2 regions of the Streptomyces sp. NPDC044064 genome follow, and region 1 is predicted to be linked to the other one. Evidence: riboswitches for the same ligand, from Rfam matches in the RefSeq annotation. Region 1 holds a riboswitch; the other holds the start of a gene.
The links. Region 1 has a riboswitch for cyclic di-AMP ahead of AC07DS_RS13010 (transglycosylase family protein). Riboswitches for the same ligand answer to the same signal wherever they lie in the genome.

Region 1 (7,074 bases):
AGCTGATGACGCACCTGCTGAACATCGACCCGCCGGACCACACCCGCCTGCGCCGGCTGGTCAGCAAGGCGTTCACGCCCCGCAGGGTCGCCGAGTTCGCGCCCCGGGTGCAGGAGCTGACCGACCACCTCATCGACCAGTTCGCCGAGCGGGGCTCGGCCGACCTCATCCACGAGTTCGCTTTCCCGCTCCCCATCTACGCCATCTGCGACCTGCTCGGCGTCCCGCGCGAGGACCAGGACGACTTCCGGGACTGGGCGGGAATGATGATCCGGCACGGGGGAGGGCCGCGGGGCGGGGTCGCACGGTCCGTCAAGAAGATGCGCGGCTATCTCGCCGAACTCATCCACCGCAAGCGCGAGGCGCTGCCCGCCGAGCCGACCCCGGGCGAGGACCTGATCTCCGGCCTCATCCGCGCCTCCGACCACGGTGAGCACCTCACCGAGAACGAGGCCGCCGCGATGGCCTTCATCCTGCTGTTCGCCGGGTTCGAGACGACCGTGAACCTGATCGGCAACGGCACCTACGCCCTGCTCACCCACCCCGAGCAGCGCCACCGCCTGCAGCGGTCCCTGGCCGCCGGGGAGAGGGACCTCCTGGAGACCGGGGTCGAGGAACTCCTGCGCTACGACGGCCCGGTGGAGCTGGCCACCTGGCGGTTCGCCACCCGGCCGCTCACCATCGGCGGGCAGGACATCGCCGCCGGGGACCCGGTGCTCGTCGTACTCGCCGCCGCCGACCGGGATCCGGAGCGGTTCGCCGACCCGGACGTCCTGGACCTGTCCCGCCGGGACAACCAGCACCTCGGGTACGGCCACGGCATCCACTACTGCCTCGGCGCCCCGCTCGCCCGTCTGGAGGGCCAGAACGCGCTCGGCACCCTCCTCACCCGCCTGCCCGACCTGCGGCTCGGGGCGGACCCGGCCGAGCTGCGCTGGCGCGGCGGGCTCATCATGCGGGGCCTGCGCACCCTCCCCGTGGAGTTCACGCCCGTTCCCTGAGTGCGGCTCGAACGGGCCGGACGCGGGCAGAGGTTCGCCCGGTCGAACATGACAGGCACTCTCTTCTGTGATCTTCACGTGATCTGCGCGGCATTAACTTGTGACAAGTGATCGTCTGCCTATACGTTCACTCATCAGCGTGGCCCCCGAGTTCCATCGGCCACGCCGGCCCCGCTGTCGCACGAAAGGCTTCCGCATGCTCTCCGGGAACGGTCGTCACCGTCGCCCCCGTCAGGCTCCGGCCCTCCTCGTCGCGGCCGGCGTGACCGGCTCCGCCATCGCCATCCCGCTCCTCGGCGCGGCCAGCGCCAACGCGGCCGACGGCACCACGTGGGACAAGGTGGCCGAGTGCGAGAGCGGCGGCTCCTGGAGCGCCGACACCGGCAACGGCTACTACGGCGGCCTGCAGATATCCCAGGACGACTGGGACAAGTACGGCGGCACGACGTACGCCTTCAGCGCCGACCAGGCCAGCCGTTCGCAGCAGATCGCCGTCGCCGAGAAGATTCTCGCCGACCAGGGCACCACTCCCTGGGCCACCTGCGCCCTGCTCTCCGGCATGACCTCGAAGTCCGGCTCCGTGGACGTCGACACGGGCGTCTCGGGCTCCGACTCGGGCTCCGGTCACTCCGGTGACTCCTCCAAGTCCTCGGACTCGTCCAGCTCGGACGACAACTCCGACTCCGACGAGAATTCCGACTCGTCCGGACTGCCGGATTCGCCCTCCTCGTCACCCTCGTCCGACTCCTCCTCGGATGCGAAGGGCAAGCCGTCCCCGAGTGCCGACAAGGGTGCCGACTCCAAGGGTTCCAGCAAGGGTGCAGACACCCCCAAGTCCGACAAATCCGCATCGCCCGGGTCGGGGCAGGCTCAGGATGGCGAGTCCGTCACCACGGATCCCGCAACGGAGGACTCGGACAATTCGTGGCAGACCAGCAGCTCTTGGAGCCTGGTCGACACCGGCGCCCTCGGCAGTGGCGGGCGCCACCGCGGTGGCAGTGCGGATGAAAGTGCGGCAAACGGACAGAATGACGCCCCGTCGGGCCGTCACGCCGGCCGAGAGGCGGGCACCTACGTCGTCCACGAGGGCGACACCCTCGTCTCCATCGCCGACTCCCTTGACCTCGACGGCGGATGGCACGCGCTCTACGCCGAGAACAAGAAGGCCATCGGCGCCGACCCGAACCACATCAGTGCCGGTCAGACCCTGAAAGTCGGTACCGAAAAGGGCGACGAGTAGCGGGAGTTGACGCCCCGCTTCGCTCACTAATGTCCGTTTTGGTGAAAGTGTGGGATGAGTCTCAGAAGCCCTGATCGTCTTTGAAATTCCGCCGATCGCCTGTCTACGGTCAAGGCCGCTCGTCACCACGAGCCCCGGCATCCGCAACGCCGAGTCCTGCCAGCGGTCGCCCGGGAACAGTCGTCGCGTCATGCGCCGTAGGCAGGAGCGGGGGACCCAAGGTAAGCGCCAGGAACGGCAGTTGATGCCGGCACTGGCTTGGGGTGAAGCCGCGTCCCGTGAGGGTCGCGGCCGGGCAACTCAACCGGCCCGAATCCGACAGCTCACCTCGCAGGCGTCGGTGAGGGGATCGATCCATGCTGTTTTCCGGCAAGGGCAAGCACCGTCGTCCGTTCAAGGCCACCCGTGCCATCGCGCTCGCCGGTGTCACCGGCGCCGTCGTCGCCGCCCCGCTGATGGCGGCCGGCAACGCCTCCGCCGCCACCGCCTCCGAGTGGGACGCGGTCGCCCAGTGCGAGTCCGGCGGCAACTGGTCGATCAACACCGGCAACGGCTACTACGGCGGCGTGCAGTTCTCCGCCTCCACCTGGGCCGCCTACGGCGGCACGGCCTACGCCGCCCGCGCCGACCTGGCCACCAAGCAGCAGCAGATCACCGTCGCCGAGAAGGTCCTCGCCTCCCAGGGCAAGGGTGCCTGGCCGGTCTGCGGCACGGGCCTGTCGAGCACCCCGTACAGCGGTACCGCGGCGGCCCCGTCGAGCGGCAGCTCCTCGAAGACCACCACGACCACCACCCGCGCCGCCGAGCCGCAGGCCGCCTCCCGCTCCGCCGAGCGTCCGGCCGCGAGCCAGACCGTCACCACCCCGACCGGCAAGAAGGTCAAGAAGGGCGACGGCGAGTACAAGGTGGCCAAGGGCGACACCCTCAGCACGATCGCCGAGAAGCACAAGGTCAAGGGCGGCTGGAAGAAGCTGTTCGAGCTGAACAAGGACATCGTCCAGGACGCGAACCTCATCTACCCGGGCCAGCAGCTGCACCTGAAGTGACACCTGGCTCCCACCGGAACCACAGTGCTCTCACAAGGCCTGCCCCCAATCTGAAGGCCTCGTGAGGGGCATCCCCCCGTCCCCACGGGCTCCCCGCCCCGGCGCGTTTTCCCCCGTACGCGCCGGGGCGGGGTTGTTTGTGTCCCCAGCCTGCTCCCCGCCCCGATTCCTCTCCGTCTTCCCGCCCGTTTCCCACTCTTCGGCCGGGCCTCATCCACAGGCCTCTTTGTTCCGAGCCTGAACAATAGGTACGGTCTCCCTGTTCCTACCTGTCCACGGGACGGTCGGTCGGTGGCCGAAGCCCCCGGGACGGTTAGGCTCTAGGCGCAAGGCACACAAGCCCCGCACAACCAGCGTCACATCCACGAAGGAGATGCTCGTGCCGTCCATCGACGTCGTCGTAGCCCGGGAAATCCTGGACTCCCGAGGCAACCCCACGGTCGAGGTCGAGGTCGGCCTCGACGACGGCAGCACGGGTCGTGCCGCCGTCCCGTCCGGCGCCTCCACCGGTGCCTTCGAAGCCATCGAGCTGCGCGACGGTGACCCGAACCGCTACCAGGGCAAGGGTGTCGAGAAGGCCGTCCTCGCCGTCATCGAGCAGATCGGCCCGGAGCTGGTCGGCTACGACGCCACCGAGCAGCGCCTGATCGACCAGGCCATGTTCGACCTGGACGCCACCGACAACAAGGGCTCCCTCGGCGCCAACGCCATCCTCGGCGTCTCCCTCGCCGTGGCCCACGCCGCCTCCGAGGCCAGCGACCTCCCGCTCTTCCGCTACCTGGGCGGCCCGAACGCGCACCTGCTGCCGGTGCCGATGATGAACATCCTGAACGGCGGCTCGCACGCCGACTCCAACGTGGACATCCAGGAGTTCATGATCGCCCCGATCGGCGCGGAGTCCTTCTCCGAGGCCCTGCGCTGGGGCACCGAGGTCTACCACACCCTCAAGAAGGTCCTGAAGGGCAAGGGCCTGTCCACCGGTCTCGGCGACGAGGGCGGCTTCGCCCCGAACCTCGGCTCCAACCGCGAGGCCCTCGACCTCATCCTCGAGGCCATCAAGCAGGCCGGCTACATCCCCGGTGAGCAGATCGCGCTCGCGCTCGACGTCGCCGCGTCCGAGTTCTACAAGGACGGCAAGTACGAGTTCGAGGGCAAGTCCCGCTCGGCCGCCGAGATGACGGAGTACTACGAGGAGCTCGTGGCGGCCTACCCGCTCGTCTCCATCGAGGACCCGCTGTTCGAGGACGACTGGGCCGGCTGGAAGGTCATCACCGACAAGCTCGGCGACAAGGTCCAGCTGGTCGGCGACGACCTGTTCGTCACCAACCCGGAGCGCCTGGCCCGCGGCATCGAGGAGGGCACCGCCAACGCCCTGCTCGTGAAGGTGAACCAGATCGGTTCGCTGACCGAGACCCTGGACGCCGTCGAGCTGGCCCAGCGCAACGGCTTCAAGTGCATGATGTCCCACCGCTCCGGCGAGACCGAGGACGTCACCATCGCCGACCTGGCCGTCGCCACCAACTGCGGCCAGATCAAGACCGGCGCCCCGGCCCGCTCCGAGCGCGTCGCCAAGTACAACCAGCTGCTGCGCATCGAGGAGATCCTCGACGACGCCGCGGTCTACGCGGGCCGCTCGGCCTTCCCCCGTTTCAAGGGCTGACCCATCTCGGGCTAAGCCTTAGCCAGTCGTACGTACGTCCCCGTACCCGGTCCCGTACCGTGTGCGGGGACGTACGCACGTGTGAAGGGGAGGCGGGGACATGGCCGTGAAGGACCGGGACCGGTTCTCCACCGCGACCAGGCTCAAGCTGCTCGGCGAGCAGACGGCGGCCCGCGTCTACCGCTCCCAGACCAAGCGGCAGGCTCGCCGCTCCCGCCTCACCGGCCGCGCGGCGCTGCTCGCGCTCGTGCTGTGCTCGCTGATCGTCGCGCTCGCCTATCCGATGCGGCAGTACGTCTCCCAGCGCGCCGAGATCGCCGACCAGCAGCGGCAGCAGGAACAGGCCCGCAAACGGGTGGAACAGCTGCGCGACCTCAAGGCGCGCTGGCAGGACGACGCCTATGCCGAGCAGCAGATCCGGCGCCGGCTGCACTATGTGATGCCCGGTGAGACCGGGTACGTCGTGATCGACCCGGGTGCGGCCAAGCAGGCCCGCGCCGACCTCGGGGCCGCCCACCGGCCCTGGTACGCGAACGTCTGGGACGGGGTCGACAAGTCCGACGCCTCCGACCAGTGAACCGACAGAAAGACAGCTGAACACAGTCATGGAAACGCCTCCGCCGCCCACTCCGCGTACCGAGCCGACCGACGCGGACGTCGAGGCCTTCAAGCAGCAGCTCGGGCGTCCGCCGCGCGGGCTGAGGGCGATCGCGCACCGGTGCCCGTGCGGGCAGCCGGACGTCGTGGAGACCGCCCCGCGGCTGCCGGACGGCACGCCCTTCCCGACGACGTACTACCTGACGTGCCCGCGCGCCGCCTCGGCGATCGGCACGCTGGAGGCGGACGGCGTCATGAAGGAGATGACGGAGCGACTGCAGAACGACCCCGAGCTGGCCGCCGCGTACCGGGCCGCGCACGAGGACTACATCCGGCGCCGGGACGAGATCGAGGTCCTGGAGGGCTTCCCGAGCGCGGGCGGCATGCCGGACCGGGTGAAGTGCCTGCACGTGCTGGTGGGCCACTCGCTGGCCGCCGGCCCGGGCGTGAACCCGCTCGGCGACGAGGCGATCGCCATGCTGCCGGAGTGGTGGCGCAAGGGGCCGTGCGTGCAGCCGCTCGTGGCGCCCGACCCGGCGGACGAGCACCCGGGCGAGGAGGGCGCGGTCCTCGACCCCGCCGAGGTCCGCAGCGGCTTCTACGCCGGCAGGCCGCCGGTCGCCGAGGGCTTCTCGCGTGTCGCGGCCGTCGACTGCGGTACGAACTCGATCCGGCTGCTCGTCGCCGACGTGAACCCGGCGACCGGTGAGCTGCTGGAGCTGGACCGGCGCATGACGATCGTGCGGCTCGGCCAGGACGTGGACCGCACCGGCCGGCTGGCGCCCGAGGCGCTGGAGCGGACCTTCGCGGCCTGCCGCGAGTACGCGGACGTCATTCGTGAACTCGGCGCCGCCAAGGTGCGGTTCGTCGCCACCTCGGCCTCCCGGGACGCGGAGAACCGGGACGACTTCGTGCGCGGTGTCGTCGACATCCTCGGTGTCGAGCCCGAGGTCATCAGCGGCGACCGGGAGGCCGAGTTCTCCTTCACCGGTGCCACGAAGGAGCTCAAGGGCCGCGAGGACCTCGCCAAGCCCTACCTGGTCGTCGACATCGGCGGCGGCTCCACCGAGTTCGTGGTGGGCGAGGACCACGTACGGGCCGCGCGGTCCGTCGACGTGGGCTGCGTGCGGATGACCGAGCGGCATCTGGTGCAGGACGGCAAGGTGAGCGACCCGCCCACCGCGGAGCAGATCGCCGCGCTGCGGGCCGACATCGAGGCCGCCCTGGACCTGGGCGAGGAGAGCGTCCCGCTGCGCGAGGCGCGGACCCTGGTCGGCCTGGCCGGCTCGGTCACCACCGTGTCCGCGATCGCCCAGGACCTGCCCGAGTACGACTCCGCGCGCATCCACCACTCCCGCGTCTCCCGCGACCGCGTCCGCGAGATCACCGAGTGGCTGCTGCGCTCCACGCATGCCGAGCGCGCCGCGATCGCGTCCATGCACCCGGGCCGGGTCGACGTCATCGGCGCGGGCGCCCTCGTGCTGCTCGCGATCATGGAGCGGACCGGGGCCGAGGAGGTCGTCGTCAGCG
Region 2 (7,074 bases), on a different contig from region 1:
CGCCCCGCCCTGGGGCCAGCCCAGGCTGCGCCCCGAGTCGCCCTTCGGGCGTGCCTGGTCCCTGTGGGCGCTCAGCTACTACCCCCAGCCGTACCGCTTCCTGCCCGCCCGCACCCGCCACTACCTGGTCCGCCGGGTCCTCGGCCCGCTCGGCGCCTGGTGGCTGCGCGACCGCTTCGAGGGCAAGGTGCAGGTCGAGGAGGTCGAGCGGGTGGTGGGCGCCGAGGCCCCGGGCGGCAGTCCGGTCCTCACCGTGAGCACCCACGGCGGGCGCACCGAGCGGCTCTCGGCCGACCACGTCATCGCGGCCACCGGCTACCGCGTGAACATCACCGCGATGGACTTCCTCGGCCATGAGCTGCGCACCCGGCTGGCGGTGAGCCGCGGCGCGCCCAGGCTGGGACCCGGGTACGTCTCCTCCGTCCCGGGCCTGTACTTCACCGGCCTCCCGGCGGCGTCCTCGTACGGCCCGGTGATGCGGTTCGTGTGCGGCACGGAGTTCGCCTCGCCGCGTCTGGCCGGGCACCTGGCGGCGGCACACGGCTGAGCCGCGGAAGGCGCCGTTCCGCTCACCCGCGGGTCCGATCGCGTCAACTCCACCACCATCAGGGGTCCCGCAGGCGCCACTTGAGGCCGAGGAGCACACAAGTCCGGGAACTCCAGGGTGAGTCGGCGGGGCGTGGGATCCGTATTCTCTGATCATGGCCGCACCCCCCGCATACACACTGATCGCCACCGACCTGGACGGGACGCTGCTGCGCGGCGACGACACCGTCTCCGACCGGTCGCGCGCCGCGCTCGAGCGGGTGGCGCGGGCCGGTGCCCGGCACCTGGTGGTGACGGGCCGCCCGGCCCCCCGGGTGCGGCCCCTCCTGGAGGGCCTCGGCAGCACGGGACTCGCGGTGTGCGGGCAGGGCGCGCAGGTCTACGACGCCGGCACCGACCGTCTGCTGTGGTCGGTCCGGCTGGACCGGGAACTGGCCGAGACCGCGCTCGGCAAGATCGAGGCCGAGGTGGGGCAGGTCTACGCGGCCGTCGACCAGGACGGCGTGGACGGGCTCACCCTGATCGAACCGGGGTATCTGATGCCGCACCCGACCCTGCCCGCCGTGCGGGTCGGCCGCCGCGACGACCTGTGGTGCGAGCCCATCAGCAAGGTGCTGCTGCGCCACCACACGCTGTCCGACGACGAGTTGGCGGAGACCGCGCGCGCGGCGGTGGGCTCGCTGGCGACGGTCACGATGTCGGGGCCCGGGACCGTGGAGCTGCAGCCGTGCGGCGTCACCAAGGCGACGGGGCTTGCGCTGGCCGCCGAGTACCTGGGGATCGCCGCCGACCGGGCCCTCGCGTTCGGCGACATGCCCAACGACATCCCCATGTTCGACTGGGCCGGACGCGGTGTCGCCATGGCCAACGCCCATCCCGAACTCAAGGCCGTCGCCGATGAGATCACCACGTCGAACGAGGACGACGGCATCGCCGTCGTCCTCGAAAGACTGTTCCCGACCGACTGACCGGGCTAGCCGCAGGGCCCGCCGCGGGCGCCGGTCAGTAGGCGCCGAAGACGTTGTCGATCGACCCGTAACGCGCGGCCGCGTAGTTGCAGGCGGCCGTGATGTTCGCGACCGGGTCGTAGATGTCGAAGGACGTTCCGGCCACGTGGTACGTGTTGAACGTCGGGTCGATGACCTGGAGCAGGCCCTTGGACGGGATGCCCTTGGCCGCGTTGGAGTCCCAGAGGTTGATGGCCGCCGGGTTGCCCGACGACTCGCGGATGACGTTGCGGTGGATGCCGTTGTACGTCCCCGGGATGCCCTTCTGAGCCATGATCGCGAGCGACTCGCGGATCCAGCCGTCGAGGTTGTTCGGGTATCCGGCGAGCGTGGTGGGCGCCGTGCTGGCCGTGGGGGTGGCGGCGGAGGCGCCGGTCGCGCCGATGAGCGGGAGGGCGAGCACGGCGGCGCCGGTGCCGATGACGGCGAACTTGCGGACGAGGCGGTTGGTGCGGGTGCGGCGGGGCAGAGCGGCAGCAGACATGGGGACGTTCCTCTCCGTCGCCTGCGAGGTGAGCTGTCGGGTTCGGGCGGGGAGGTGCCCGGCCGTACCTCTGGGGGGAGGTACGGCTTCACCCCTAGCCGTCCCGGTGCGACGTGCGTCGTCCGGTCCGGCGGCTTACCTGGGTCCCCCGCTCCTGCCGTACGAAATGAGTTCGTCGATGGGTGGTGTCAGACGCGGCAGGATTCGGCGTTCGTCCGACTGGCCCGGAAGCTATGCGACAGCACATGTCCGGAACAAGTAGTGAATTCACCCAATGAGGCAGTTGACCTTGATCTATTCCCAATGGGGTACTTGATCCTTTGCGGTTGCCAACGCTCAACTGGCCGATGCGGCAAGGGGAGAACGCGGTGGCGGCCAATGGCTGATTCACGGACCCGCGTGACCCAACTCACGAAATGGCAAAGGGTATCAAATCAGACATGGGGGATTCGGGAGATTTGCCGAGTGTGGTGCAAAAGGAGTACTCCGCCCGCCGTGCGGTTCGCGACAAATCGGACGAGATCCTGTTAAGTCGTTGTGTACCAACACTTATCAGATGATCAAAAACATACCGGCCCTGATCCGATACCGCCCGGGCTGGACCGGTGGGCGCTATCGGTGATCGAAACAGGACCGGATACGCTGACTTGAGTGATGGCAACGACCTATCGACAAACCGTGTAATCGCCAGCAGACACCAGCAGACAGGAGACCCCTCGTGACCGTCGTCGGGCCGTTCGGGCTGAGCGTGCGGGACCAGGCTCTGGAAGCCGATGTCCAGGCCGGATTGGCGGCTGTCGAGGAAGGCTTGCTCGAAGCCACCAAGAGCGAGGTCCCGTTCATCACGGAGGCCGCGCAGCACCTCGTCCGGGCCGGCGGGAAGCGGTTCAGGCCGCTGCTCGTGATGCTCGCGGCGCAGTTCGGCGACCCGTACGCGCCGGGCGTCGTGCCGTCGGCCGTCGTCGTGGAGCTGACCCACCTGGCCACGCTGTACCACGACGACGTCATGGACGAGGCGTCCGTGCGGCGCGGCGTGGACAGCGCCAACACCCGCTGGGGCAACTCGGTCGCGGTCCTCACCGGCGACTTCCTCTTCGCCCGCGCCTCCCAGATCCTCGCCGACCTCGGCCCCGAGGCGGTCCGGGTCCAGGCCCTCGCGTTCGAGCGGCTGGTCACCGGGCAGATCCTGGAGACCGCGGGCCCCTCGGACGGCCGTGACCCGGTCGACCACTACCTGGACGTGCTCGGCGGCAAGACTGGCTCCCTGGTGGCCGTGTCGTGCCGGTTCGGCGCGATGATGTCCGGCGCCGACGAGACGGTCGTCGACGTGCTCACCCAGTACGGCGAACGGCTCGGGGTCGCCTTCCAGCTCGCGGACGACGTCCTGGACATCGCCTCCGACTCGCACGAGTCCGGCAAGACCCCGGGCACCGACCTGCGCGAGGGCATCCCGACGCTGCCCGTGCTCCGGCTGCGCGAGCGGGCCGCCCGCCTCGGCCTGGCCGAGGACATCGCGCTGTGCGAGCTGCTGGACTCCGACCTCAGCGACGACGCCCGGCACGCAGAGGCGCTGACCGCGCTGCGCGCGCACCCCGCGCTGGAGCAGGCCCGCCGGGACACCGTCCGCTACGCGGAGGAGGCGCGGGCGGCACTGGCCCCGCTGCCGGAGTGCGACGCCAAGGCGGCGCTGCTCGAGCTGTGCGACGCAGTGGTGCACCGGGCCGGCTAGCCGCCCGCACACCCGACCCGACGGCGGTGTCTCCCGCACGACCCCTACGGGTCGGGGGAGGCACCGCCCTCGTGTGTCATACCGCAGGCGTACACGGAGTTGGCTCCGTGGTCTGACGCTTCCTCACGGCCGATTTGGTCAGATGGAAACCACGGAAATCACCACTCCTCACCGATTCGGGTGAGAATGGCGGCTCAGGTGGACCAGTGTGGGGACAGCCGCCGCCGACGACGGAGGTAAGGCACAGATGGCACCGTACGAATCCGACGAGGCAACGGGCGCCGGACAGGGCGAGGACCTGCCCACCGGACGCCGCAAAGCCGCCCGGTACGTGGTCCCGGTCGCGGTGGTGGGGGTGGCGGCGGCCACGATCGGGCTGGTCCCGGCGCTCGCCGACTCCGGCTCGCCCGATCTGCCCAAGATCACCGCGCAGCAGCTCATCGAGAAGATCGCCAAGTCGGACGTGCAGCAGCTGTCCGGCACGGTGAAGGTCAGCACCGACCTCGGCCTGCCGAACCTCGGCGGCCTGGAGAGCAGCCTGGCGTCCGGGGCGGCCCGGGGCGGCGACGGCTCCTCCGCCGACCCGACGTCCAAGCTCACCGAGCTGGTCTCCGGCACGCACACCCTGCGCGTGGCGACCGACGGCCCGGACCGGCAGAAGCTCTCGGTGCTGGAGAGCGGCTCCGAGTACAGCCTCATCCACGACGGCAAGAACGTCTGGGGCTACGACAGCAAGAGCAACGAGGTCTTCCACGGCACCGCCGCCGACTCCGGCAAGGAGCACCGGGCCGAGCCGCCGGCCACGCCCAAGGGCTTCGCCGACGAGGCCCTGAAGTCGGTCGACGACACCACGTCCGTGACCGTCGACGGCACCGCGCAGGTCGCCGGACGCGACGCCTACAAGCTGCTGATCAAGCCCAAGCAGTCCGGTTCGACGGTCGGCGCGATCAGCATCGCCGTCGACGCGAAGACGGGCATGCCGCTCAAGTTCACGCTCACCCCGAAGAGCGGCGGCGCCGCCGTCCTCGACGCGGGCTTCACCCAGGTCTCCTTCGCCAAGCCGGCCGTCTCCACCTTCGATTTCACCCCGCCCAAGGGCGCGAAGGTCACCGAGGGGAAGAAGGAGTCCAAGGCTCCCGGGCACGCCCCGAAGTCGGGTGAGGACTTCACCCAGGGCCTGCAGGGTGCCAACGTGCTCGGCAAGGGCTGGACGTCCGTCGCCACCTTCGACACCGGCGCCAAGGGCGGCATGCCGTCCGGCTCCGAGGGCGGCGCCTTCGGCGGCTTCCTCGGCTCGCTCGGCGACCACGTCTCCGGGAAGTTCGGCAAGGGCACGGTCTTCTCCACCCGCCTGGTCAACGCGCTGATCACCGATGACGGCAAGGTGTACGCCGGAGCGGTCACCAAGGACACGCTGGTCAAGGCGGCCGACGAAGCGAAGTAACCCTTCCGGGGTACGGCACACGACGAATCGAGGGAGCCGATGGGCGAACCGTCCGCCACGGAGCAGGACTCTGGGGAGGCGCCGGCGCACGTCATCGCCACGCGCGGCCTCACCAAGCGCTACCGCGGCGGACAGCTCGCCGTCGACGGTCTCGACCTGACCGTCCCGGCGGGCAGCGTCTTCGGCTTCCTCGGCCCCAACGGTTCGGGCAAGACCACCACCATCCGCATGCTGATGGGTCTGATCGAGCCGACCTCGGGCACGGCCCGCGTCCTGGGCCGCCCCATGCCCCGGGCCGGCCGTACCGTCCTCCCGCAGGTCGGCGCGCTGATCGAGGGCCCCGCCCTGTACGGCTTCCTCTCCGGCCGGGACAACCTGCTGCGCTACGACGCCGCCGACCCGACCGCGGACCCGCGCACCCGGCGGACCCGTGTCGCGGCCGCCCTGGACCGGGTGGGCCTCACGGCCGCCGCAGGCAAGAAGGCCAGGGCGTACTCGCTCGGCATGAAGCAGCGCCTCGGCCTGGCCGCTGCCCTGCTCCAGCCGCGCAGGCTGCTCGTCCTGGACGAGCCCACCAACGGCCTCGACCCACAGGGCATGCGGGAAATTCGCGCCCTGATCCGGGAGTTGGCCTCCGACGGCACCACCGTATTCCTCTCCTCCCACCTCCTCGACGAGATCGAGCAGGTGTGCACGCACGCGGCGGTGATGGCACAGGGCCGCCTGATCACGCAGGGCGAGGTGGCCGACCTCGCGGCCGGGGCGCGCGGCCGGCTGGTGGTGACCACGCCGGACCCGGGCGAGGCGGCCCGGCTGCTGAAGGAACAGGGCGTCGGGGACGTCACCGTCGACGGCGACCGGGTGACCGGCGAGCCGCCCGAGCGGGACCTCGCCGAGATCAACGCCGCCCTTGTCACGGCGGGTGTCCGGGTCCGGGGCCTCACACTCGAACGAGCCTCCCTGGAGGACGCTTTCGTGGCACTGACGGGAGAGGGATTCGATGTCGCGGGCTGAGGCCGAGGTACTCCGGGCACCGGCCGCCGCGGCCGGCCCCGGCCGCCCGAACCCCCTGTGGACCTTCGGGCTGCTGCGCAGCGAGCTGGTCACCACCGTCCGCCGCTGGCGCACCCTCGCGCTGCTCGGGGTGCTGGCAGCGGTGCCGGTTCTGGTCGGGATCGCGGTGCGGATCGAGACGCGGGGCGGCTCGACGGCGGGCCCGGGCGGCGGTGACGGGCCGGCGTTCATCGCGCAGATCACCAACAACGGCCTGTTCCTGGTGTTCACGGCACTGGCCGCGACCCTGCCGTTCTTCCTGCCGATGGCGGTCGGCGTGGTCGCGGGCGACGCGATCGCCGGCGAGGCGGGCGGCGGCACCCTGCGCTATCTGCTGGTCGCCCCGGCCGGCCGCACCCGCCTGCTGCTCACCAAGTACACGACGGTCATGGCCTTCTGTGTGCTGGCCACCCTGGTCGTGGCCGTCTCCGCGCTGATCGTCGGCGCGCTGCTGTTCCCGCTCGGCGACCTCACCACGATCTCCGGCACCCGGATCAGCTTCGCCGAGGGCCTCGGCCGGGCACTGCTGATAGCCCTGGTCGTCGCGGCCTCACTGGTCGGTGTCGCGGCCCTCGGCCTGTTCGTGTCGACGCTGACCAACAGCGGCATCGCGGCGATGGCGACCACCGTGGGCCTGCTCATCACCGTCCAGATCCTCGACCAGATACCCCAGCTGCACGCGCTGCAGCCGTACTTCTTCCCCCACTACTGGCTGTCCTTCGCCGATCTGATGCGCGACCCCGTCTACTGGGACGACCTGGTCAGGAATCTCGGTCTCCAGGCGCTGTACGCGGCCGTGTTCGGCTCGGCG

Region 2: it holds a riboswitch for cyclic di-AMP, as region 1 does, so the genes downstream of both, AC07DS_RS24600 (transglycosylase SLT domain-containing protein) here and AC07DS_RS13010 (transglycosylase family protein) in region 1, are expected to answer to the same signal.

What each region holds. Positions count from the first base shown of each region.
Region 1 is NZ_JBWKFN010000006.1:333,854-340,927, forward strand. Features, by position in the region: gene AC07DS_RS13000 (cytochrome P450 family protein) at 1-1,001, shown strand, start outside; gene AC07DS_RS13005 (transglycosylase family protein) at 1,198-2,241, shown strand; cyclic di-AMP (ydaO/yuaA leader) riboswitch at 2,425-2,593, shown strand; gene AC07DS_RS13010 (transglycosylase family protein) at 2,598-3,287, shown strand; gene eno (phosphopyruvate hydratase) at 3,661-4,947, shown strand; gene AC07DS_RS13020 (FtsB family cell division protein) at 5,048-5,524, shown strand; partial or broken gene AC07DS_RS13025 (DUF501 domain-containing protein) at 5,553-5,954, shown strand; gene AC07DS_RS13030 (Ppx/GppA phosphatase family protein) at 6,213-7,074, shown strand, end outside.
Region 2 is NZ_JBWKFN010000015.1:154,047-161,120, forward strand. Features, by position in the region: gene AC07DS_RS24590 (FAD-dependent oxidoreductase) at 1-547, shown strand, start outside; gene AC07DS_RS24595 (HAD family hydrolase) at 702-1,514, shown strand; gene AC07DS_RS24600 (transglycosylase SLT domain-containing protein) at 1,549-2,037, opposite strand; cyclic di-AMP (ydaO/yuaA leader) riboswitch at 2,041-2,225, opposite strand; gene AC07DS_RS24605 (polyprenyl synthetase family protein) at 2,756-3,766, shown strand; gene AC07DS_RS24610 (LolA family protein) at 4,014-5,210, shown strand; gene AC07DS_RS24615 (ABC transporter ATP-binding protein) at 5,250-6,224, shown strand; gene AC07DS_RS24620 (ABC transporter permease) at 6,211-7,074, shown strand, end outside.